Regions from separate parts of the Vibrio sp. C8 genome, predicted to be linked through region 2. Evidence: predicted binding sites of a transcription regulator. Region 2 holds the regulator's gene; the other holds the start of a gene.
What was found. Region 2 encodes MetJ, which represses methionine synthesis genes. Its sites were predicted from a motif close to TTAGACNTNTANANGTCTAA; they were not measured.
Positions count from the first base shown of each region.

Region 1: a site for MetJ is predicted at 1,568-1,587, ahead of metE (5-methyltetrahydropteroyltriglutamate--homocysteine S-methyltransferase). Genes of this name have one in related genera too.

Region 1 covers NZ_JBPAOE010000001.1:52,727-63,919, reverse strand. Annotated here, with positions in the region: gene ACRQQK_RS00270 (hypothetical protein) at 1-1,329, opposite strand, end outside; gene metE (5-methyltetrahydropteroyltriglutamate--homocysteine S-methyltransferase) at 1,623-3,932, shown strand; gene ACRQQK_RS00260 (GspS/AspS pilotin family protein) at 4,009-4,404, opposite strand; gene ACRQQK_RS00255 (YciI family protein) at 4,406-4,702, opposite strand; gene yciA (acyl-CoA thioester hydrolase YciA) at 4,800-5,201, opposite strand; gene ACRQQK_RS00245 (septation protein A) at 5,319-5,864, opposite strand; gene ACRQQK_RS00240 (dicarboxylate/amino acid:cation symporter) at 6,020-7,315, opposite strand; gene trpA (tryptophan synthase subunit alpha) at 7,654-8,460, opposite strand; gene trpB (tryptophan synthase subunit beta) at 8,460-9,650, opposite strand; gene trpCF (bifunctional indole-3-glycerol-phosphate synthase TrpC/phosphoribosylanthranilate isomerase TrpF) at 9,734-11,104, opposite strand.
Region 2 covers NZ_JBPAOE010000033.1:166,882-178,074, reverse strand. Annotated here, with positions in the region: gene ACRQQK_RS15105 (bifunctional aspartate kinase/homoserine dehydrogenase II) at 1-899, opposite strand, end outside; gene ACRQQK_RS15100 (O-succinylhomoserine (thiol)-lyase) at 899-2,065, opposite strand; gene metJ (met regulon transcriptional regulator MetJ) at 2,282-2,599, shown strand; gene ACRQQK_RS15090 (malic enzyme-like NAD(P)-binding protein) at 2,733-4,010, opposite strand; gene rpmE (50S ribosomal protein L31) at 4,202-4,420, opposite strand; gene priA (primosomal protein N') at 4,667-6,868, shown strand; gene cytR (DNA-binding transcriptional regulator CytR) at 7,177-8,184, shown strand; gene ftsN (cell division protein FtsN) at 8,296-8,841, shown strand; gene hslV (ATP-dependent protease subunit HslV) at 9,010-9,564, shown strand; gene hslU (HslU--HslV peptidase ATPase subunit) at 9,596-10,927, shown strand; gene ACRQQK_RS15055 (1,4-dihydroxy-2-naphthoate polyprenyltransferase) at 11,069-11,193, shown strand, end outside.

The DNA of each region.
Region 1 (11,193 bases), on a different contig from region 2:
CTCATTTCCTTCTTTAATTACTTCTTTTTGAGCAATAGCAAGTAAGTTATCAATGCTTGCAGTGTTCTGAAGGTTGGCGATGACACGTGTTGCTTTGAGTTTAAGTTTTTTATCTGAGTAGGTTTCTTCATTGAGGTTGTAGAAGACCTTATTCAATATCTTAGTTGCATTCTCAGTTGAACATTTAGGCAACAGCATGATCAACTCATCTTCGTGTTTTGGATTCTTGATCAGATAGTCACTCGCTCGAATAAAGGAACTAACGGTATCAACCATGAATTTTTGTGCGACCAAATGAGCGTTATGTTCTTTGGCTTCATCCAAATCATACTTAATTAAGATCAGTGAGTTTACTTCATTGCCGTTGACAACATCCTCTAAATGACGAGTTTTAGTTATTTCAAAGCGATAAGTGTTTGTACCTTCATCGTAGAACGCTTCTTTTCGTTCAACCATGTTCTGGGTCATTTTGTCGAAATCACGCTTGTTGATGATCATAAAGATAATGCAGAAAGCGATCAGTGAATACACAACTGTTAAGTAGGCTTTGCTAAACCATAGCTCCAGATACGAAACTTTTAACCTAAGAATGTTCTTTTGGTCGATGTTGTAGTTTTCGTGGTAATTGAAGAGTGGGTTCTTTGTCGTTGAGAAAAGGTAGACGTTTTTGCCATTCTCGTATTTTTTCTCGATAAGTACTTTAGTGTTAAATGCTTCGTTGACGGGAATATCTAAAACCAAGCTACCAGTTTTTTCACCATTGTGCGTAATTGCGGTAGAAAGTGTCAGAGTTATCCCGCCTGCTTGAGTATTCTCGAAAATGTCATAAGTGTAGGCACCAGTATTGGATTTACTGTTGTCGTAAAGAAATGAACAGTACTCTGAAGTGCTGCATTTTATCTCTTCTTTATAAGTCGATCGTCCGACAGGCTTCACACTGTAGAAGATCGTTTTGGCGTTGAATGAAAGGTAGCTAAGAGCATTAACATATCGGCTATTCACAAACTCTGGAGCGCTGCTGTAGAGCTGGGTTAGAGTCTCAAGTGTAATCACATCCGTAAGATTAATATTGTTGTCGTCGAATAGATATTTTACGTCTCTATTTTGCTTTTCAACGATGGAAGCATCCTGCTCTTTGCCTAATTCTGATTGGATATTGCTTGCCGTAATATGCAGTTTGTCTCGCGCAGCATCAAATACAGAAATGAAGTTATTGAAGTCGTGTATTTTTTGTTTAACAAGGTCATTAGTGGTTACCGCTAGATGCAGCGCATTCAATAATAGGCCCAGACATAAACTAACTAATACTGTTAGCAGGAATTTTTTCATCACTCAAACTCAAATGGGGGTTAAAACTCAACTCGCTATTTTAAGTCTGTGGGGATTTTACTGTATGTAGGATTAGTCTGTTTGTCGCAAAGGAAAGGCTGCTTGCACAGTGGGGTTCAACATCGTTTCTTGTTTATCTTGTTACTTTTCTAGCTAAAGTGATTTGGAGAACATGAATATTTTTAATAAACAAGTTGAATATTCGTCGATTGTTTTATTTGGTGGTCAGGATGATTATTTAGCCATCCAGACATCTTTTTGTCTGACCTCAGCTTAGTAGAAGGAACGATGACATGGCGACTATTACACATATTTTGGGCTACCCACGTATTGGCGAAAAACGCGAACTTAAATTTGCATTAGAGAAATACTGGCGTGGTGATATCACTCAGCAAGAGCTAAAGGCGGTAGGTAGCGAAATCCGCCACAACAACTGGGCTTTACAAAAAGAAGCAGGCTTAAGCTTTGCTACTGCGGGCGATTTTGCATGGTATGACCATGTTCTTACAACCACTTTGCTGCTTGGTCATGTTCCTGCTCGCCATCATCTATCTCATAACAAAGATAGCTTTCCAGATCTCGATACGCTTTTCCGCGTTGGACGTGGCCAGTCGCAAAATTCGTGTGGTTGTAGTGGCAGTGCGGCTTCAGACATGACCAAGTGGTTCAATACTAACTATCACTACATCGTTCCTGAATTCAGTTCTGACGATAAGTTTGAAGTGAGCTGGCCGCAGCTATTTGAAGAAGTCAATGAAGCGGTGAAAACAGGTGCAAACGTGAAACCTGTGCTTTTGGGGCCTGTGAGTTATCTCTACTTGGGTAAAGAAGTGGAAGATAATTTTGACCGTTTAACATTGCTTCCACGTTTGCTGACGGCTTATCAAAGCATTTTGTCTAAATTGGCTAAACAAGGGATTGAGTGGGTTCAAATCGACGAGCCAGTACTGTCACTTGAGTTAGAAAGCCGATGGCAAGATGCTTTTAAGCTGGCGTATCAAGTACTGCAAGGCGATGTAAAAGTGCTGTTAACAACTTATTTTGATTCGGTGATTGATACGTTGGACAAAATCGTTGCACTGCCTGTAAACGGTCTTCACATCGACATTTCAGCAGCGCCACAGCAGTTAGAAAGTGTACTAGAGAAATTGCCACAACACTGGGTGTTGTCAGTGGGAGCTATCAATGGCAGAAACGTGTGGCGTGCAGATTTAGGCAACCTGCATAACAGATTGCAGCCAATAAAAGAGAAACTGGGTGAGCGCCTTTGGATTGCGAGTTCATGCTCACTACTGCACAGCCCAGTGAATTTAGAACTCGAACAAAATCTCTCAACAGAAGTGCGCAGCTGGTTTGCGTTTGCCAAGCAAAAAGTCACCGAAGTCGCGCTACTTGGACGAGCATTAGATGGCGACCAAGAAGCGATTTTGGCTTGTGACACTTACAGCTTGCCTATTGTTGATAGAAAAACCGCAACACATGTGAACAAGCCGCAAGTGCAATCGCGAGTGAACACTATCACTGCATCATTAGCGCAGCGTAGTGAGCCGTACAAACAGCGTGCGGTGACACAAGCGAAACAACTGGGTTTACCATTATTCCCAACCACCACCATAGGTTCATTCCCGCAAACCAACGAAATTCGTACTCAACGCAGTGCATTCCGTACAGGAGTATTACCAGAAGCCGAGTATATTTCAGCATTGAAAGGACACATTGCAGATGCGGTGAAGCGTCAGGAGGTTTTGGGGCTGGATGTATTAGTCCATGGCGAAGCAGAGCGTAACGACATGGTTGAATACTTTGCTGAAAACCTATCAGGCTTCCAAACCACTCAGTTTGGCTGGGTACAAAGTTACGGCTCTCGCTGTGTTAAGCCAGCGATTGTGGTTGCAGACATTGAACGTGAAAAACCAATCACTGTTGAATGGTCAAGCTATGCTCAGTCATTAACCGATAAGAAGATGAAAGGGATGCTGACGGGCCCTGTCACTATCTTGTGCTGGACTTTCCCTCGTGAAGATATCAGCCGTAAAGAAATCGCTCAGCAACTGGCGCTAGCGTTACGTGACGAAGTCTCTGATTTACAAGATGCAGGGATTAATATCATTCAGATTGATGAACCGGCGATTCGCGAAGGTTTGCCTCTGAAGAAACGTGACCACAAGGCATACTTAGATTGGTCCGTGGAAGCGTTCAAGATTTCTGCGGCAAGTGCTAGACCGAAAACCCAGATTCATACTCACATGTGTTACAGCGAATTCAACGAGATCATTGACTCAGTGGCAGCACTAGATGCGGATGTGATTACGATTGAAACCTCACGCTCGAACATGGAACTTCTGAAAGCCTTTGAAGACTTCAATTATCCGAACGAAATTGGTCCGGGTGTTTATGATATTCACTCGCCAAACATTCCAACACAGGAATGGATTGAAGGTTTACTGCGTAAAGCGTCAGCCAAGATCCCAGCAGAACGACTCTGGGTAAACCCTGATTGCGGTCTGAAAACTCGTAACTGGAAAGAAGTGGAAGCGTCATTGATCAACATGGTGTTAGCGGCAAAAACCTTGCGCGAAGAAGCACAAAGTAACGCAGCTTAATTGCAAGTCTGAATAACAAACAAGGGGCTCAGATGAGCCCCTTGTTTGTAGAACAAAGCATTTATACAGCACAAACCTATTGTGAAGCGCAAGTTTGTTGAGTGATGAGTTCATCTACCATCAGTTGTCCACGAGTATTACGCATTTTAATACGGTAACTCAAACCCACTTCGAGGTTTGCTTTGATATTCTTGTCTGAACAAAAGGTTTTGATACTGCTTTGCATAACCTGAGTGACAGGTTTGGCACTTTTATCATCAGCGTTATAAACCATCATCATTTCAATGGTGGTACCTTTGGCCGTAGCACGCATTATATTGAGTGGGCCATATTCTAAAGGCAGTTCAGTACTCAGCAGGCTGGCTCTATTATCCGCGAGCAGTTCAAGATTTCTCTGGTTGTCTGCATTAGAACTACAACCAGAGAGCAGAACTAAGCCGAAAGCGATAATTCCAGCGGTACTTTTTTTCATACTAAAATACTTTTTTGAACGGTTTGATGATGACACTAGCATAAACACCTGCTGCCACATAAGGATCTGCGTCTGCCCATGCTTTTGCTTCTTCTAACGAGTTGAAATCAGCAATAACGGTTGATCCAGTGAAACCTGCTTCTCCTGGGTTTTCTGAATCGATAGCTGGTAGTGGGCCAGCGGTCAGCAAACGGCCTTCATCTTGAAGTGCTTGTAAGCGTTCTAAGTGCGAAGCACGAACACTCATGCGTTTTTCTAGAGAGCTCTCAACGTCTTGAGAAAAAATGACATACCACATAATCCATATCCTTATTAATGACTGAAACTGCAAGTTACCAGCAACTAATGTACGGAAACTTGGCAATATTTAAACCTTGATGGTGATATTTCTGTGATCAGTTTCCTGCGTTAATCGGGCGCGGGCGTCCATCGGAATCAATGGCGACATAATTAAATGTGGCTTCACACACTTGGAAACGGTCACCGATGCCGTCAACTTTAACGGGTTTTACCCAAACTTCTAAGTTAATCGACATAGAAGTGCGGCCAATTTTAGTGCATTCACCGTAGCAACAGACCACATCACCTACTTTCACGGGCTTTTTAAACGCGATACTGGAAACTGAGACTGTAACGATACGACCAGAAGAAATCTCTTTTGCTAAAATACCACCAGCCAAGTCCAACTGAGACATAATCCAACCGCCAAAAATATCACCATTTGCATTGGTGTCTGCTGGCATGGCAACCGTTCTAAGTAATAGCTGGCCTTTAGGGGAACCGACTTCCTGACTCATTTCAAATTCCGTAGTAAGCAAAACAGCGACTGTGTTTACCAAGTCGCTGTCAGAAAAGAGGGCATTATAGCAGTAAATCTAGCTGCTTATTAACCCCAAAGAGTCATGTAAAATCATCTATTGGTTAGAATTTTTCTGCTCTTTAGGAAGATGTTTGTAAATATAAACGCCAGTCAGCAGGGTGTAGACAAATGTTGCGATAAGAAGGCCGAACACTTTGAAATTAACCCAAACATCTAAAGGTAATTGATAAGCAATGTAGATGTTAACTACAGCGCAGATAGCGAAGAAGCCAACCCATGCCCAGTTTACTTTTGCCCACACACTGTCTGGCAGAGTGATTTCCTTACCTAACATGCTTTTGATCGCTGATTTACCCATCAAATGGCTGACAGTCAGGCCTAGAGCAAACACAGTGTAAACAATGGTCACTTTCCATTTAATGAAGTTGTCATCGTGAAGGAAAATCGTCATACCACCAAAGATGGCGACAACAGCAAAGGTAATGAGCTGCATTTTTTCAACTTTCTTGTACACGAAGTACGAAATAGCCACTTGAACGGCAGTTGCAGCGATCAATGCAGCAGTTGCGACATAAATATCGTATAGCTTGAAGAGAGCAAAGAAGATAATTAGAGGAATAAACTCAATCAGTTGTTTCATTATGTGGGTACATCCAAACTTTTCGTTGCCGATAGTCTACTCAATTTGCCTTGTCATCTGAATAGCCAGTAGCGATTTAGTTACAAATTTGGCAATCTTCTTATTGAAAACAAAAAAACCGCTCATCAGAGCGGTTTTTGTTAGAGATTCAGCTATTAAGCTTGCTGATCTTGATAAACTTTTTCAGCTTCAGAGTCTTCAATCATAGAATCAACGATTACTGCACAAGCTGCATCACCAGTGATGTTTAGTGCTGTACGGATCATGTCGAAGATACGGTCTAGAGCGAATAGTAGTGGTAGACCTTCAATTGGAATGCCTGCAGCAAGAAGAACCGCAACAACAAGGAATGAAGGACCAGGTACACCAGCTTGACCAACAGCACCTAGTGTAGCAGTCACGATGATTGCAATGTAAGCACCCATTGATAGGTCAATGTGGAACAGTTGAGCAAAGAAAACTGCAACTAAACCGTAGTAGATTGCGTTACCAGACATGTTGATCGTTGCGCCTAGAGGCAGAACGAATGACGCTGTCGAGTTACGTACACCTAGGTCTTTCTCAACTGTGTCCATAGTAACAGGAAGTGTTGCCATAGAAGATGCTGTTGAAAGAGCAACCGCTTGTGGCTTCTTCATTGCGCTAATGAATTTCTTCGCTGAAGTCTTGCTGAAGAAATGGATCATCGCTGGGTAAACGATGAAGCCAAAAATCAGGATAGCGGCTGTGTAAACCAGAAACAGCTTGAACACCACCATAAGAGCGCCAAAACCGAATGTACCTACTGCTTCAGCCATCAGACCGAATACGCCGATTGGAGCGATAACCATTACTTTGTTGATCATCCACACCATTGAATCAACGATAGTGTTTACACCATTGATGACTGGATCGCGTTTCTCTGGGCTCTGTTTTGAAATGGCAATACCTAAGAACAAGCAGAAAACGAGAATTTGCAGAATGTTTGCGTCGTTCAAAGATTGGAACACGTTAGTCGGAATCATACCGATAACGGTCGCCCAAAACGTAGGTAGTTCACCTTTTGAAGCGTATTCTGCTGAGAACATGCCTTCAACACCAGAAACATCAATACCCATGCCTGGTTGGAATACTTCACCCATAACTAGTGCTAGGCAAACCGCTAAAGCAGAAGTTACAGCAAAGTAACCTAGAGTAACGAAACCAACTTTACCTGCAGAGTGGCTATTGCCTAGGCCAGCTGCACCTGAAATCAGAGCAACAGCGACCAGTGGAATAACTAACATCTTGATTAAGTTAATAAAGATGGCACCTAACGGAGAAAACATTGTCGCATCGTGACCCATGGCTGCACCAATAAGCGTACCGAGTACCATGGCAATCACAACTTGAACACCAATGTTCTGTAGTAAATTCTTTTGTTTTAACACTTCCTTAACCCCTGTGCTAATAATGTGTAAATTTCTAGACATAACCACTAACCAATCCTCGATTAATGGAAATTTATGTTGCTCGGTTTTTTACACTTATATTTCACAATTGGCAATATGCATCTGCGTCGGATTTGACTTAGTCACCCCTTTTTACTGATGAAGTGGTTATTTAATCACCATGGAAATCGTTTGCTTTCGATTTTGGAACAGAAATGGGCAATGGTGGGGTGAAGGAAATTTTGACCGAAATAGTCGATGGGATGTTAAAAAAATGATCAATTCCTAAGCTGACTAGTATTGAATAGCTACAAAATCGCCAGTTAAAAATCGATCATTGAAAGTATAAAGTAGGGTAATAAAACCCTACTTTAAGGCTATTATTTTATGGTCGCTTGTTTCATTGGTGTAATAAAACTCGCTAACGATTTCAGTAGTGTTTCTGGGTTGTTTTGGTTTGTTTCGATGATTTTCACCACAGCAGAACCAGAGATCGCGCCTGCCGCACCAGCCGTAATCGCTTGTTTTACCTGTTCCGGTTGCGAGATACCAAAACCAAGAAGTGCAGGCGGCGCATCAAACTGATTCAAACGATCTAACAGTGCGTGCACTGGCATATTGGCTTTTGTTTCTGCACCCGTCACACCAGCACGAGAAAGCAGATAAGTATAGCCTTGGCTCAATGAAGCCACAGATTTCAACGTTTCATCACTGGCTGTCGGCGGTGCAATGAAAATTGGTTTGATACCAAATTTTTCTGCAGCTGCGACAAATTCAGCACTTTCCGTGGTTGGTACATCAGCGACTAAAACTGAATCAACACCTGCTTCCTGACAACGTTGATAGAAGTTTTCAATTCCGCGAGAGAACACCAAATTCGCGTACATCAACAAACCGATTGGCGTGTCTGGATTCTTAACACGGATTTGTTTGATAAGGTCAAAACAGATATCCGGAGTGGTACCCGCCTGAAGGGCGCGATTGTTTGCTCCTTGAATCGTTGGACCGTCTGCTAACGGATCTGAGAACGGGAAACCGAGCTCAAGAGCATCTGCGCCAGCATCAATTAATGTCTGCATAATTTGCAGAGAAAGCTCAGGAGAGGGGTCGCCAATCGTTACAAACGGAACAAATGCGCCTTGATTTTGCTCAGCTAAGCGCTGAAAAAGAGATTGATAACGATCCATTACAGCACTCCTTTATCTTGTAAAATTTTGTCTACAGTGAAGATATCTTTGTCTCCACGACCAGACAGGTTAACCACTAATAACTGCTCTTTTTCTGGTTCAGCAAACGCCATTTTCAATGCGTGCGCTAATGCATGTGAAGATTCCAGCGCAGGAATGATACCTTCTTTACGAGCAAGCAGTTGGAAAGCGTCCAGTGCTTCATCGTCAGTAATGCTGTCGTATTCTGCACGGCCAATCGAGTTTAGATACGCATGTTGTGGGCCAACAGAAGGGAAGTCCAAACCAGCAGAAATGGAGTAAGATTCTTCAACCTGACCGTACTCATCTTGCATTAATGGTGCTTTCATACCCAAGTAGATGCCTGTTTTACCATGTTTTAGAGGTGCGCCGTGTTGGTCGGTATCAATACCTTTACCCGCAGGCTCTACGCCGATTAGACGAACCGACTCTTCTTCGATGAAATCAGCAAACATGCCGATAGCATTGGAACCACCGCCAACACAAGCAATTACCGCATCAGGTAAACGACCTTCACGAGCTAAAATCTGATTTTTAGTCTCTTCACCAATGATGTGCTGGAATTCACGAACAATGGTAGGGAATGGGTGAGGACCCGCAGCAGTGCCTAATAAGTAGTGGGTGTTTTCATAACTTGCAGACCAGTCACGCATTGCTTCGTTACAAGCATCTTTTAAGGTCGCTGAACCTGAGTGTACAGGGATTACTTCTGCACCCATTAAGCGCATGCGGAAAACGTTCGGGCTTTGGCGCTCAACATCTTTTGCACCCATGTATACGCGACATTTCAAATCTAACAGTGCACAAGCCAGAGCCGTTGCTACACCATGTTGACCAGCGCCAGTTTCAGCGATGATTTCGGTTTTGCCCATACGTTTTGCTAATAATGCCTGACCAAGAACTTGGTTGGTTTTATGCGCGCCGCCGTGAAGCAAATCTTCACGTTTCAGATACAGTTTAGTTTTTGTGCCTTTGGTGATGTTGCGCGTTAGCGTTAAAGCCGTAGGGCGGCCTGCGTATTCCTGCAACAGAGTCATGAACTCCGAACGAAACTCTGGGTCTTCTTGAGCATCAATAAAAGCTTGTTCTAGCTGGTCTAGAGCGGGTACTAAAATCTGAGGTACGTACTGACCACCGTACTCTCCAAAATAGGCGTTAAGTTTTGCCATGTTCATTATCCCTTAATTGCGATCCCCGTTGGTGTATTCGGGGATACGATAATAGTCGTCGATGTGTTCGTATTTTCTAAAATTTAGTAATTTCTAATCGCACTGAAGGCTTGCTTCAACTTTGCTGCGTCTTTTTTGCCGGGTTCGGATTCAACACCTGAGTTAAGGTCTAATCCCATACATCCTAGTGTTGCCGCATGTTGTGCATTCTCTGGAGAAAGTCCGCCCGCCAGCATGACGTTGGAAACCGATGCGTTTGCCAGTAATGACCAATCAAATGAAGTTCCGGTGCCACCGCTTTGGGTGCCAACTTTGGCATCCAGTAAATGGCGGTCGACATGGTTTTCAATAAATGCAGGCAATTGGTCTGTTACCCCGTAGGCTTTCCAGATTTCTACCTGTTCAGGCAGAGCACTTTTCAGCTCATCGATAAATGCTTGCGATTCATCACCGTGTAATTGCACTGCAAATAACCCGAGCTGAACGGCGGTGTCTGTCACTTCTTTCACTGAGTGATTCTGAAATACACCCACATATTGCAAAGGTGCACCAGCCATGGTTAAACGTGCTGCTTCTGTATCAACATAGCGTTTTGATTTAGGAACAAAAATCAGACCACCAAATACCGCGCCTGCTTGGTATGCTTTCACTGCATCATCAGGGTGAGTCAGTCCGCATACTTTGTTTTCGCCCAGTACCACTTTACGTACCGCCAGTTCAAGGTTTTCCTGTGCCATTAACGCGCTGCCAATCAAAAAGCCGCTTGCGTATGGCGCCAAGTCACGCACCTGCTGGTGAGTGTAAATGCCAGACTCAGAGATAACCGTTGTACCTTCTGGCAGCAGCGGTGCGAGTTCTTTCGTGCGGTTAAGGTCGGTTGATAGGTCGCGTAAGTTGCGGTTGTTAATTCCGATTACTTTTGCTTCAAGAGCAATGGCTCTTTGAATTTCTTCTTCGTTACTGGTCTCAGTCAGAATACCCATACCGAGTTCATGAGCCACATCAGCCAGTTCTTTATATTGCTCATCATTGAGAACAGAAAGCATCAGCAGAATTGCGTCTGCGCCGTAATGACGAGCCAAATAAACCTGATAAGGGCTGATCATAAAGTCTTTGCACAGTACCGGTTGTGTTACCTGAGAACGAATGCGTGGCAGAAACTCAAAGTTACCCTGAAAGTATTTTTCGTCTGTCAGAACAGAAATTGCGTTCGCGTACTGGTTGTACACCGATGCGATGTAATCCAAATCAAAATGCTGACGAATCAAACCTTTTGATGGCGATGCTTTTTTGCATTCCAGAATGAAAGCTGTTTTGCCGTTGTCCAGAGCTTGGTAGAAATCGCGATCAGATGTGGTCAGAAGATTTTTAAAACTCTCTAGAGGCTGCTGTTGCTGGCGCTCTTCAACCCATACCACTTTGTCCTTGACGATTTTGGCTAACACTTGCGCCATTTTCGTGTTTTCAACGGAAATATGTTCAGAGAGTTGTTGCGGTTGCCCGCTCTCAGCTTTCTCGTTAACAAGAAGTTCGTTACTGACGT
Region 2 (11,193 bases):
GCACCTCTGCCAGAAGCCAATACACGTTCAATCTTAGTTGAACCAGATTCTGGTTTGTGGCTGCAGCGCAGTTGAAGTTCCATTGCACTTTGAGCCACAGGTTGTAGTGTGCGGCTATGCAGCACTGGAGCGGCAAGGCGAGCCAGTTCATTCGCTTCATCTAAACGCAGCAGAGGTAGCAGACAAGCATTAGCGACGATGCGAGGGTCTGCGCTATAAACACCAGCAACGTCACTCCAAATTGTGACACGAGAAACATCGGCTAAAGCACCAATAACGGTTGCTGAGTAGTCAGAGCCATTACGTCCAAGCAGTACAGTATCGCCATTGTCATTCTGTGCCATAAAACCGGTAATCACGATACGGTGATGTGCATGCTGCGCCAGTACTTTCTTAAGAAGAGGATAAGAGTGTGAGCGATCCACTTCTGGTTGCGTACCTGTTTCTGCGCGAAGAAATTCACGTGCATCTTGAGAAACCGCAGGTAAGCTGTTTTGGTTGAGTAACGCTGCTAACAGACGAGCAGACCATACTTCACCGTGGCCGAGAACAGCAGCTTGCTCCGCTTTCGTCAATGGAGCGGTCAATTCACCCAAGCGAATGAATTCACCATTCACTTGCGTCAATAAGTTATCTGCGACTTCACCTTGTAGTAAGTCTTCAACCAGTTTGCATTGGAACTGACGTAGTGACTGCAAAGTTTCATGGGCAACACGGCCGTCTTTGTTCAATGCTTCTAAAAATGCAATCAAGCGGTTGGTTGTTTTGCCTGCTGCTGAGACAACCACTAAATCTTCAGGCTGTGAGTACTCTTTAAGAATGTTCGCTACACGTAAATAACATTCAGGATCTGCTAAGCTACTACCACCAAATTTATGTAGTTGGCGTAAAACCGTCATTAAAATTTCTCCTTAGCTTTGGTAAAGGCCTGATCCAAGTCTGCGATGAGATCGGACGTATCTTCTAAGCCAACCGATAAACGTAATAACAGATGAGAAATACCTGCTTCAGCAAGAGCAGTCTCGCCCATAGCACGATGAGTCATACTCGCTGGGTGACAAATTAAACTTTCCACACCACCAAGAGATTCAGCGAGTGAGAAGAGTTTTAATTCGCCCACAAAGAATTTTAGTTGATCGTAGCTACCCGCAAATTCAAAACTGAGCATTGAACCAAAACCAAGCTGCTGCTTCTTAGCAATTTCATGCCCTGGGTGCTCTGGTAGGCTAGGGTGATATATGGTTTTGATCAATGATTGAGATTTCAAATAGTCCAAAATTTGCAGAGAACTTTCCTCATGCACACGCATGCGTGCACCTAGGGTGCGAATACCACGTAGCGTCATATAGCTGTCAAATGGCGTGCCCGTTGCGCCAATACAATTCCCCCACCAAGCGAGTTCTTCAGCATGAACTTTGGTTTTGGTGATCACCACGCCACCAATCACATCTGAGTGACCATTGATAAATTTAGTTGTTGAGTGAATGACAAAATCAGCACCCAGTGTTAGAGGTTGTTGGTATATAGGGGTTAAGAAAGTATTGTCGACCGCCACTAAAGCACCAACCGCTTTTGTTTGCTGGCAGATTTTTTCGATATCAACCACTCGCACTAGTGGATTAGAAGGTGTTTCTAACAACACCAGTTTTGGTTTCTTAGCCAGAGCTTTAGCAAGTGCTTGTTGATCCGATTGATCGACAAACTGAACTTTGAAATCGCCTTTATTGGAACGGGTGTTGAATAAACGGTAAGTTCCGCCGTAGCAATCATGAGGAGCAATAATTAAGTCGTTTGGGCCAAGAAACGTAGACGCAAGCAGGTTTAAAGCTGAAGTGCCGCAGTTGGTTACTACTGCTCCTTCACCACCCTCTAATTCGTAGAGTGCTTTTTCCAGTAGACCTCTGTTAGGGTTACCAGAGCGGGTATAGTCGTATTGTGGAACTTCACCAAACGCAGGAAAGCCGTAGTTAGTCGATAAATAAATGGGTGGGACGACGGCATGGAATTGAGTATCTGATTCAATTCCGGTACGAACTGCGATTGTTGCTGGTTTGCGTTTGGTCATGAGTGTTTCCTTTCCTGAGACTCTTAAATAGACATCCAAATTCACAGTAAGAATACATGTGTTCGTCTATATTGGGGGAATTGCATCATACTTTACTTATCTAAACTTGAGACGTCAACACTTCTAGACGTCTATATGTCTTTGCTTATGGCGGTAAATCCCGCTAAAATCTAGCCTTTGGAATTATTACTCGAATTCGAACAATGAAGGTGCGCAATGGCAGACTGGAACGGTGAATATATAAGCCCCTATGCAGAGCATGGGAAAAAAAGTGAGCAGGTGAAAAAAATCACCGTATCAATCCCTCTTAAGGTATTGAAAATTCTCACAGATGAGCGTACTCGCCGCCAGATCAATAACCTGCGTCATGCGACCAACAGTGAGCTTTTATGTGAGGCGTTTTTGCATGCGTATACTGGTCAGCCGCTGCCAACAGATGAAGACCTACGTAAAGACCGTCCGGATGATATTCCAGCTGAAGTGAAAGCGTTAATGACGGAAATGGGCATCGAATTCGAGGCTTACGACGACTAATTGTTGCCGATAATCTGTTTTGACGCCCAATTGTGCAGATAAATATAAAAAAGCCCTGAAACGATTCAGGGCTTTTTTGATGCTATGCGTTAGCAAGTTGCATTCGCGAATAATTGAACCATTAGGCTTAATATTAATTCGCCATGTAGTTTTCTGGCATCTCAATACGTGCAACACCAGAATCAATAGCCGCCTGAGCGACTGCTTTGGCAACGCGTGGCAGCAAACGAGGATCCATCGGTTTCGGGATGATGTATTCTTTGCCGAAGGCGAGTGAGTCTACGCCCGCAGCCTTCAATACTTCTGCTGGTACTGGCTCTTTCGCTAACTCACGAATTGCCGCAACCGCCGCCAACTTCATTTCATCGTTAATCACTTTCGCGCGCACGTCTAATGCACCACGGAAAATAAATGGGAAACAAAGCACGTTGTTGACTTGGTTTGGATAGTCGCTGCGGCCTGTACCCATGATTAAATCATCACGCACAGCATGAGCTAGCGCTGGTTTGATTTCTGGATCTGGGTTTGAACAAGCAAACACTACAGGCTTGTCTGCCATTAGTTTCAATTCGTCGGCTGTTAGCAGGTTAGGACCTGAAACGCCTAAGAACAGATCAGCGCCTTTAATCACATCTTCAAGCGTGCGTTTGTCTGTATTGTTCGCAAATAACTGTTTGTATTCATTGATGTCATCGCGACGAGTGTGGATCACACCTTTGCGGTCAAGCATGTAGATTTTCTCACGCATTGCACCGCATTTAATCAGTAGCTCCATACACGCGACAGCAGCAGCGCCAGCACCTAAACATACGATAGTACATTCACTGAGCTCTTTGCCTTGCAGTTCAATTGCGTTAAGCATGCCTGCAGCGGTCACAATCGCAGTACCGTGTTGATCATCGTGGAAAACAGGCACATCGCAACGTTCAATCAGACGACGTTCAATTTCAAAACAATCGGGTGCCTTAATATCTTCTAGGTTGATGCCGCCAAAGGTATCGGCGATGTTGGCTACAGTGTCAACAAACTCATCGATAGTGCGGTGTTTTACTTGGATGTCGATAGAATCTAGGTTTGCAAAACGCTTAAACAGTAAAGCTTTACCTTCCATAACCGGCTTTGAAGCCATAGGTCCAAGGTTACCTAAACCAAGAATGGCGGTACCGTTAGAAATAACCGCAACAGTATTGCCTTTAGCCGTATATTTATAAACATTATCAACGTTCTGTGCGATTTCGCGAACAGGTTCTGCAACACCAGGGCTGTATGCCAGTGCTAAGTCTTTTGCGGAATCTGCGGGTTTTGTGATGGCGATGGCAATTTTGCCAGGAGTCGGTAGAGCGTGGTAGTCGAGAGCTTGTTGACGAAAAGCTTCTTCCTCGTTGAGTTCATGGCGATCATTATTGGACATTGGGGTGGAGCCTTATTGTTTTTGTTAAGGCCACTCATTCTAGAGTATGTCAATGGATCTTCATAGTTGTGATAAGTGAGAAATATAGCTCCTAAGACCAGATTATTGAGTTCGACATGTGTCTGGTTTGAGAAAGCAAAAACTAAAAAGGACGCCGTAGCGTCCTTTTCGAATCTTCGCGTAAAGTAAAATTACTTCTTGCTTGATAGAGTGCCGAAACGCTTGTTGAAGCGATCGATACGACCACCAGTATCAACGTTACGTTGCTTACCAGTGTAGAATGGGTGGCACTTGTCACATACGTCTAGGTGAAGAGAATCTTTAGCTAGAGTAGAGTTGAAAACGAAAGAGTTGCCACAAGAGCAAGTTGCGTTAATTTCTTTGTATTCTGGGTGGATACCAGTTTTCATGGGATAACCTCAAATTAGGCCGTGTCGCTATCCGAATCTATGCCGGACACCACACGTAAATTAATAGATAATTGCTGACACTTGAAGAGCGTTCTTACAAGCGTCTCATCAAGGCGCGATATATTAATGAATCCTGAGTGACTGATCAACTGCTTTCGCTGTTATTTTCGCCACTTTAGTTGCTCGAATTTAATGGCATCATCCAGTAGACTGTATTTTCTCTGATTTTTGCCCTCTAAAGTAATTATGCGCCCAACGATAGCTCGTGTTGCACTACCTGTACCGCTAGACAAACAGTTTGACTACCTCATTCCAAGTCATCTGTTTCCAATTATTGGCGGGCGGGTATCTGTGCCTTTCGGTCGTCAGACGCTGGTAGGGGTTGTGACTGAATTTGCTCAGGAGTCACAGTTTTCAGTAGAACAGCTAAAATCGATCAAAGAAGTTTTAGATTCTCAACCACTTTGGTCAGACAAACTCTATTCACTTTTGAAGTGGTGTAGTCAGTTCTATCAATTCCCCTTGGGCGATACTCTTACTAATGCAATGCCAAGTGCGTTGCGAAAAGGGAAGCCTGCAGATTTTGCCAGTTGTAAAGAGTGGCAGATAACCTCAAGTGGCCGAGACAAGATGATGCAAGGCTTTGGTCGAGCCTTCAAACAGGCTCAGGTGATTAACCTTCTAGCGTCTGGTCCTGTGTCTCACTCTTCACTGTTGGAAGAAGAGGTCAGTGCAGCCACGCTAAAAACATTGCAAGAAAAAGGTTGGATAGAGGTTAGTGAGAAAAAGCCACAATTCAAAGCATGGCCTAATCAGATTGAAGCGGATGTTGAAAAACCTAAATTAAATCAAGAACAAGCTATCGCGATTGCATCGGTCAACAGCAACAAAGGTTTCGGTTGTTATCTTTTGGAAGGGGTTACTGGCTCTGGTAAAACAGAGGTTTACCTCAATCTGATCAAGCCCGCACTGGCACAAGGGAAGCAGGCTCTAGTACTTGTGCCGGAGATCGGTTTAACGCCACAAACTATCAATCGTTTTAGAAAACGTTTTAATGTGCCTGTGGAAGTTATTCATTCTGGCCTCAATGATACTGAACGCTTGAATGCGTGGTTGTCGGCGCGGGATAAGGTCGCAGGCATTGTGATTGGTACACGCTCAGCGCTGTTAACGCCGTTTGCTTCACTTGGCATTATCATTGTCGATGAAGAGCATGACAGTTCGTATAAGCAACAGGATAGTCTCCGTTACCACGCTCGCGATGTCGCAGTGATGCGAGCCAACCAAGAACAAATTCCGATAGTATTAGGCTCTGCAACGCCAGCGTTAGAAACGTTACACAATGCGTTAACGGGTAAATATCATCATTTGCAATTGACTGAACGTGCGGGTGTGGCTGTACCTACTCGTAACCGTGTGCTGGATGTAAAAGGTTTATATCTTGAAAGTGGTTTATCTGCCCCTTTGATTGCTGATATGCGCCGTCATTTGTCATCGGGTAACCAAGTTCTGCTTTTTCTCAATCGTCGCGGTTTCTCCCCAGCTTTGATGTGTCACGAATGCGGCTGGATTGCAGATTGTCAGCGTTGTGACGCTTATTACACCTTCCATCAGTACAGCAATGAAATGCGTTGTCACCATTGCGGTTCACAGCGACCTGTTGTGCATCAGTGTCAGAGTTGTGGTTCAACCCAGTTAGTAACCGTCGGGGTCGGTACTGAGCAGTTAGAGAAGCAACTGGCTGAGCTATTTCCTGATTACAAAACCATTCGCATTGACCGAGATAGTACTCGTCGCAAGGGCAGTTTAGAGTCGGCATTACAGTCGATACGTAAAGGTGAGTATAAAATTTTAATCGGCACTCAAATGCTGGCGAAAGGTCATCACTTTCCGGATGTTACTTTGGTTGCGTTGCTGGATGTGGACGGTTCTCTTTACAGCAGTGATTTTCGAGCGTCTGAGAGACTCGCTCAGTTATTTATTCAGGTGGCAGGGCGTGCGGGACGAGCAAGCAAACCCGGTGAAGTTATATTGCAAACGCACCATCCTGAACACAGTCTTTTGCAAGATCTTCTGCAACGTGACTATCACCATTTCGCTTTGACTGCTTTGGCTGAACGTAAATTGGCAATGCTACCGCCATACACGTATTTAACCTTGTTCCGAGCAGAAGCCAATCAATCGCAAATGGTGGAAGATTTCTTGCGTCAGGTGCGACAGACGTTGGAGGCTCATCCATTGTTTGATCAACATTGTATGGTGTTAGGGCCAACACCTGCGCCTTTGGCCAAACGTGCTGGAAAATACCGCTGGCAACTTCTTTTGCAAACGGAAGTTCGATCAGTCATGCAAAAATTGTTAATGAGCGCTAAACCTGCGATTTCAATGTTACCGTTGGCGAGTAAAGTTCGCTGGACTCTGGACATTGAACCACAAGATTTAAGTTAATTTTTCTGGTTTAATGTGGCTTAAATTTGAACGCTGAATATGCTGTACTATATAAAGATTCCCTAATGTGATGAAAATCACGGTTGTAGTGCAATTTTTGTTAATTTGACCGTAACTTTCTACTTAGAAATGAATAGACTAACGGTACAATTTTCTCAGTGAATCGTTTTCGTTTTGTGAAATGTATTTTTCTCACTAGAAGGCTAGGTGTGTATCCCATAACTGATACGCCATTAACATAATTACAAAGGTGTTTAAGTGCAGTTTGCTTAAACACAACAAAGGAATAGAAAAGAGGGCTATTTAACATGGCGACAATGAAGGATGTTGCCCAGCTTGCTGGCGTATCGACCGCGACGGTGTCGCGAGCTCTGATGAATCCTGAGAAAGTATCGTCTTCGACTCGCAAACGCGTAGAAGAAGCGGTTTTAGAAGCTGGCTATTCACCGAATTCTTTAGCGAGAAATCTGCGTCGAAATGAGTCGAAAACAATCGTAGCGATTGTCCCCGATATTTGTGATCCTTATTTCACAGAAATTATTCGTGGTATTGAAGATGCGGCAATGGAGCATGGATATCTCGTTTTACTTGGCGACAGTGGTCAGCAAAAGAAACGAGAAAGTTCATTTGTTAATTTAGTTTTCACCAAACAAGCGGACGGTATGCTGTTACTAGGTACAGATTTACCGTTTGATGTGAGTAAGCCTGAGCAGAAAAATCTGCCACCAATGGTGATGGCTTGTGAATTTGCTCCGGAACTGGAGTTGCCAACGGTTCACATCGATAACCTAACCTCTGCATTCGAAGCCGTAAATTATCTGACTCAGCTTGGGCATAAGCGAATTGCTCAAATCTCTGGTCCAGAAAGTGCCACACTTTGCCAGTTCCGCCATCAAGGTTACCAACAAGCTCTGCGTAGAGCCGGTATCACGATGAATCCGAATTATACAACTTATGGTGATTTCACTTTTGAGTCGGGAGTAAAGGCTGTACGTCAGTTACTTTCGTTACCGGACGCTCCAACGGCTATCTTCTGTCACAATGACACTATGGCGATAGGTGCTATTCAGGAAGCAAAGCGTTTAGGTTTACGTATTCCACGTGATCTTTCTGTTGTTGGGTTTGATGATATCCAGTTCTCACAATATTGCGATCCACCATTGACAACAATTTCACAGCCTCGTTATGAGATTGGTCGTCAGGCTATGCTAATGATGTTGGAGTTGTTGCGTGGTCATGACGTGCAAGCAGGCTCTCGTTTATTGGAAACGCATTTGATTGTGCGTGAGAGTGCTGCACCGCCTCGTTCTCACTGAAATTGACAAGTTGACGGCAGTTCGAAAGACAGTGCTGCCGTGAATACTCTGTTATCTCACTTTAAACTGCTTTAACATGTGGGCAGATTTTATAACTATTGAACATTTCCAGTGGCTAATAAAGATTATGTAAGACGCGGTCGTAGTCAGAAAAAGCCGGCCCCAAAGAAAACAACCTCTCGTCGTAAACCTTGGCGTAGTGGGTTTATTGCAATTGTGTTAGTTGGACTTCTCGGTTACGGATTATATACGTTAAGTAATGACCCTGAGCCACCGAAACCTGTCGCGGTTAAGCCAGAACCAAAACCGGCGAAGCCAAAGAAAACAGAGACCATTCCACCACCTCCAAGTGAGAAGTGGGATTATGTGGATACTCTGCCAAAACGCGAAATTGAAGTGATACCGAAAGAGCAAGAAGTCTCAGATATTCCATATATTATGCAATGCGGAGCATATAAGAGTATGCAGCAGGCAGAATCAAGGAAATTGGATATCGCGTTCCAGGGCATCAACAGTAAAATTCGTAAGAAAGAAGACAGCAGTTGGTTCCGAGTCGTATTAGGTCCTTATAAATTTAAGCGTGATGCTGAACGCGATAAACACAAGTTGCAGCGCGCGAAAATCGAGCCTTGCGCAATCTGGAAAGAGCAGCAATAAACTCTTTCACTGAAATTTGACTTGTAAAAATTTAGAAGACGCCCAGTCAGTTAGCGACAAAAGTTAACAATGATCTGGGCGTTTTGCTTTCTCTCTCCCTTGATTTTTTTTCTTCTTATCCTCATATAACTTGCATCTCCATCGTGAAAATAATTAAGAGGCCCTCTCGTGACTACCATCGTATCTGTACGTCGTAACAATAAAGTTGTCATCGCAGGTGACGGGCAAGTATCGCTCGGCAATACAGTAATGAAAGGCAACGCGAAGAAAGTTCGTCGTTTGTACAACAACAAAGTATTAGCGGGTTTTGCAGGCGGTACAGCGGATGCATTTACATTATTTGAACGCTTTGAAAGTAAACTGCAAATGCATCAAGGTCATTTAACCAAAGCAGCAGTTGAGTTGGCAAAAGACTGGCGTAGCGATCGTGCATTACGCCGTTTAGAAGCTATTTTGGCTGTCGCCGATGAAACGGCATCTTTGATCATTACAGGTAACGGTGATGTGGTTCAGCCTGAGCATGATTTGATTGCGATTGGCTCCGGTGGCAATTTTGCACAAGCCGCCGCGATTGCATTGATTGAAAATACGGATTTGGACGCACGTTCAATAGCGGAAAAAGCGTTAAATATTGCTGGGGATATTTGTGTCTTCACCAACCATCACCACACCATCGAAGAGCTGGAAATTCCACAAGAGCTCATCGCTAAAGACCAAGCATAAAACAGTGTGATTAGAATTAAAGGAATTCATTATGTCTGAAATGACTCCTCGTGAAATTGTTCATGAACTTAACCGCCACATCATCGGTCAAGATAAAGCTAAGCGCGCTGTAGCGATCGCTCTTCGTAATCGCTGGCGTCGTATGCAGCTTGAAGAAAGCTTGCGCGTAGAAGTAACACCAAAAAATATTTTAATGATTGGCCCTACTGGTGTAGGTAAAACAGAGATCGCTCGTCGTTTGGCTAAACTGGCGAATGCTCCATTCATTAAAGTAGAAGCCACTAAATTTACCGAAGTGGGTTATGTTGGTAAAGAAGTTGAAACTATCATCCGTGACCTGACGGATGTTGCGGTAAAACTGACTCATCAGCAAGCGACTGAAAAAGTAAAATTCCGTGCTGAAGAGTTGGCTGAAGAACGTATTCTTGATGCTCTTCTTCCTCCGGCTCGTGATGCTTGGGGCAAAGCAGAGCAAAGTGAAGATAGTTCAAATACTCGTCAAGTCTTCCGTAAGAAATTACGCGAAGGTAAGTTAGACGACAAAGAGATTGAGTTAGACGTTGCTGTACCGCAAATGGGCGTGGAAATTATGGCGCCTCCGGGTATGGAAGAGATGACTAACCAACTACAGGGTATGTTCCAGAACTTAGCGGGTGACACTAAGAAGAAACGTAAACTGAAAATTAAAGATGCTTTTAAAGCCTTAACGGAAGAAGAGGCGTCGAAGCTTGTTAACCAAGACGAGTTGAAAGAGCAAGCGATCTACAGTGTTGAAAATAACGGTATCGTGTTTATCGATGAAATCGATAAGATCTGTAAACGCGGTGAAGTGTCAGGTCCAGATGTTTCTCGTGAAGGTGTTCAGCGTGACTTACTGCCTCTCATCGAAGGTAGTACGGTTTCAACCAAACACGGCATGGTTCGTACTGACCACATCCTGTTCATTGCTTCAGGTGCATTCCAAGTGGCGAAACCATCGGATTTGATTCCTGAACTGCAAGGTCGTCTACCGATTCGTGTGGAACTTGAAGCACTTTCTAGTAATGACTTCAAACGTATTTTGACAGAACCAAAAGCGTCGTTGACTGAACAATACATTGCTCTGATGAAAACTGAAGACGTAAATGTTGAGTTTACAGAAGACGGTATTACGCAAATCGCTGAAGCTGCGTGGCAGGTGAATGAAACCACTGAGAACATTGGTGCTCGTCGTTTGCATACGGTGATGGAGCGTCTGATGGACGAAATTTCATTCGATGCAACGGATAAGTCGGGTTCATCGCTCACCATTGATTCCACATACGTCAAGGGTAAGCTCGGTGAGTTAGTCGCCGACGAAGATTTAAGTCGCTTCATTCTGTAAATCTAAAAAGCCCGCTGAAATCGAAGCGGGCTTTTTTACAATTAGGCGTGTCTCGTTATGAACCAAGGAGACTGAGCCCGCTGACACCGTACGCGCTTTGGGTATATACTGGCAACATTGTTTGAACTACTTAGCATAATCATGAACAACTCTCTGCAAATATGGTTTGATGCTGCGCGACCGAAAACACTCCCTCTCGCCTTAGTATCGATTTTTACTGGAAGTGCTTTAGCTTTTTCTTCTGGACACTTCTCTTTGCCGATCGC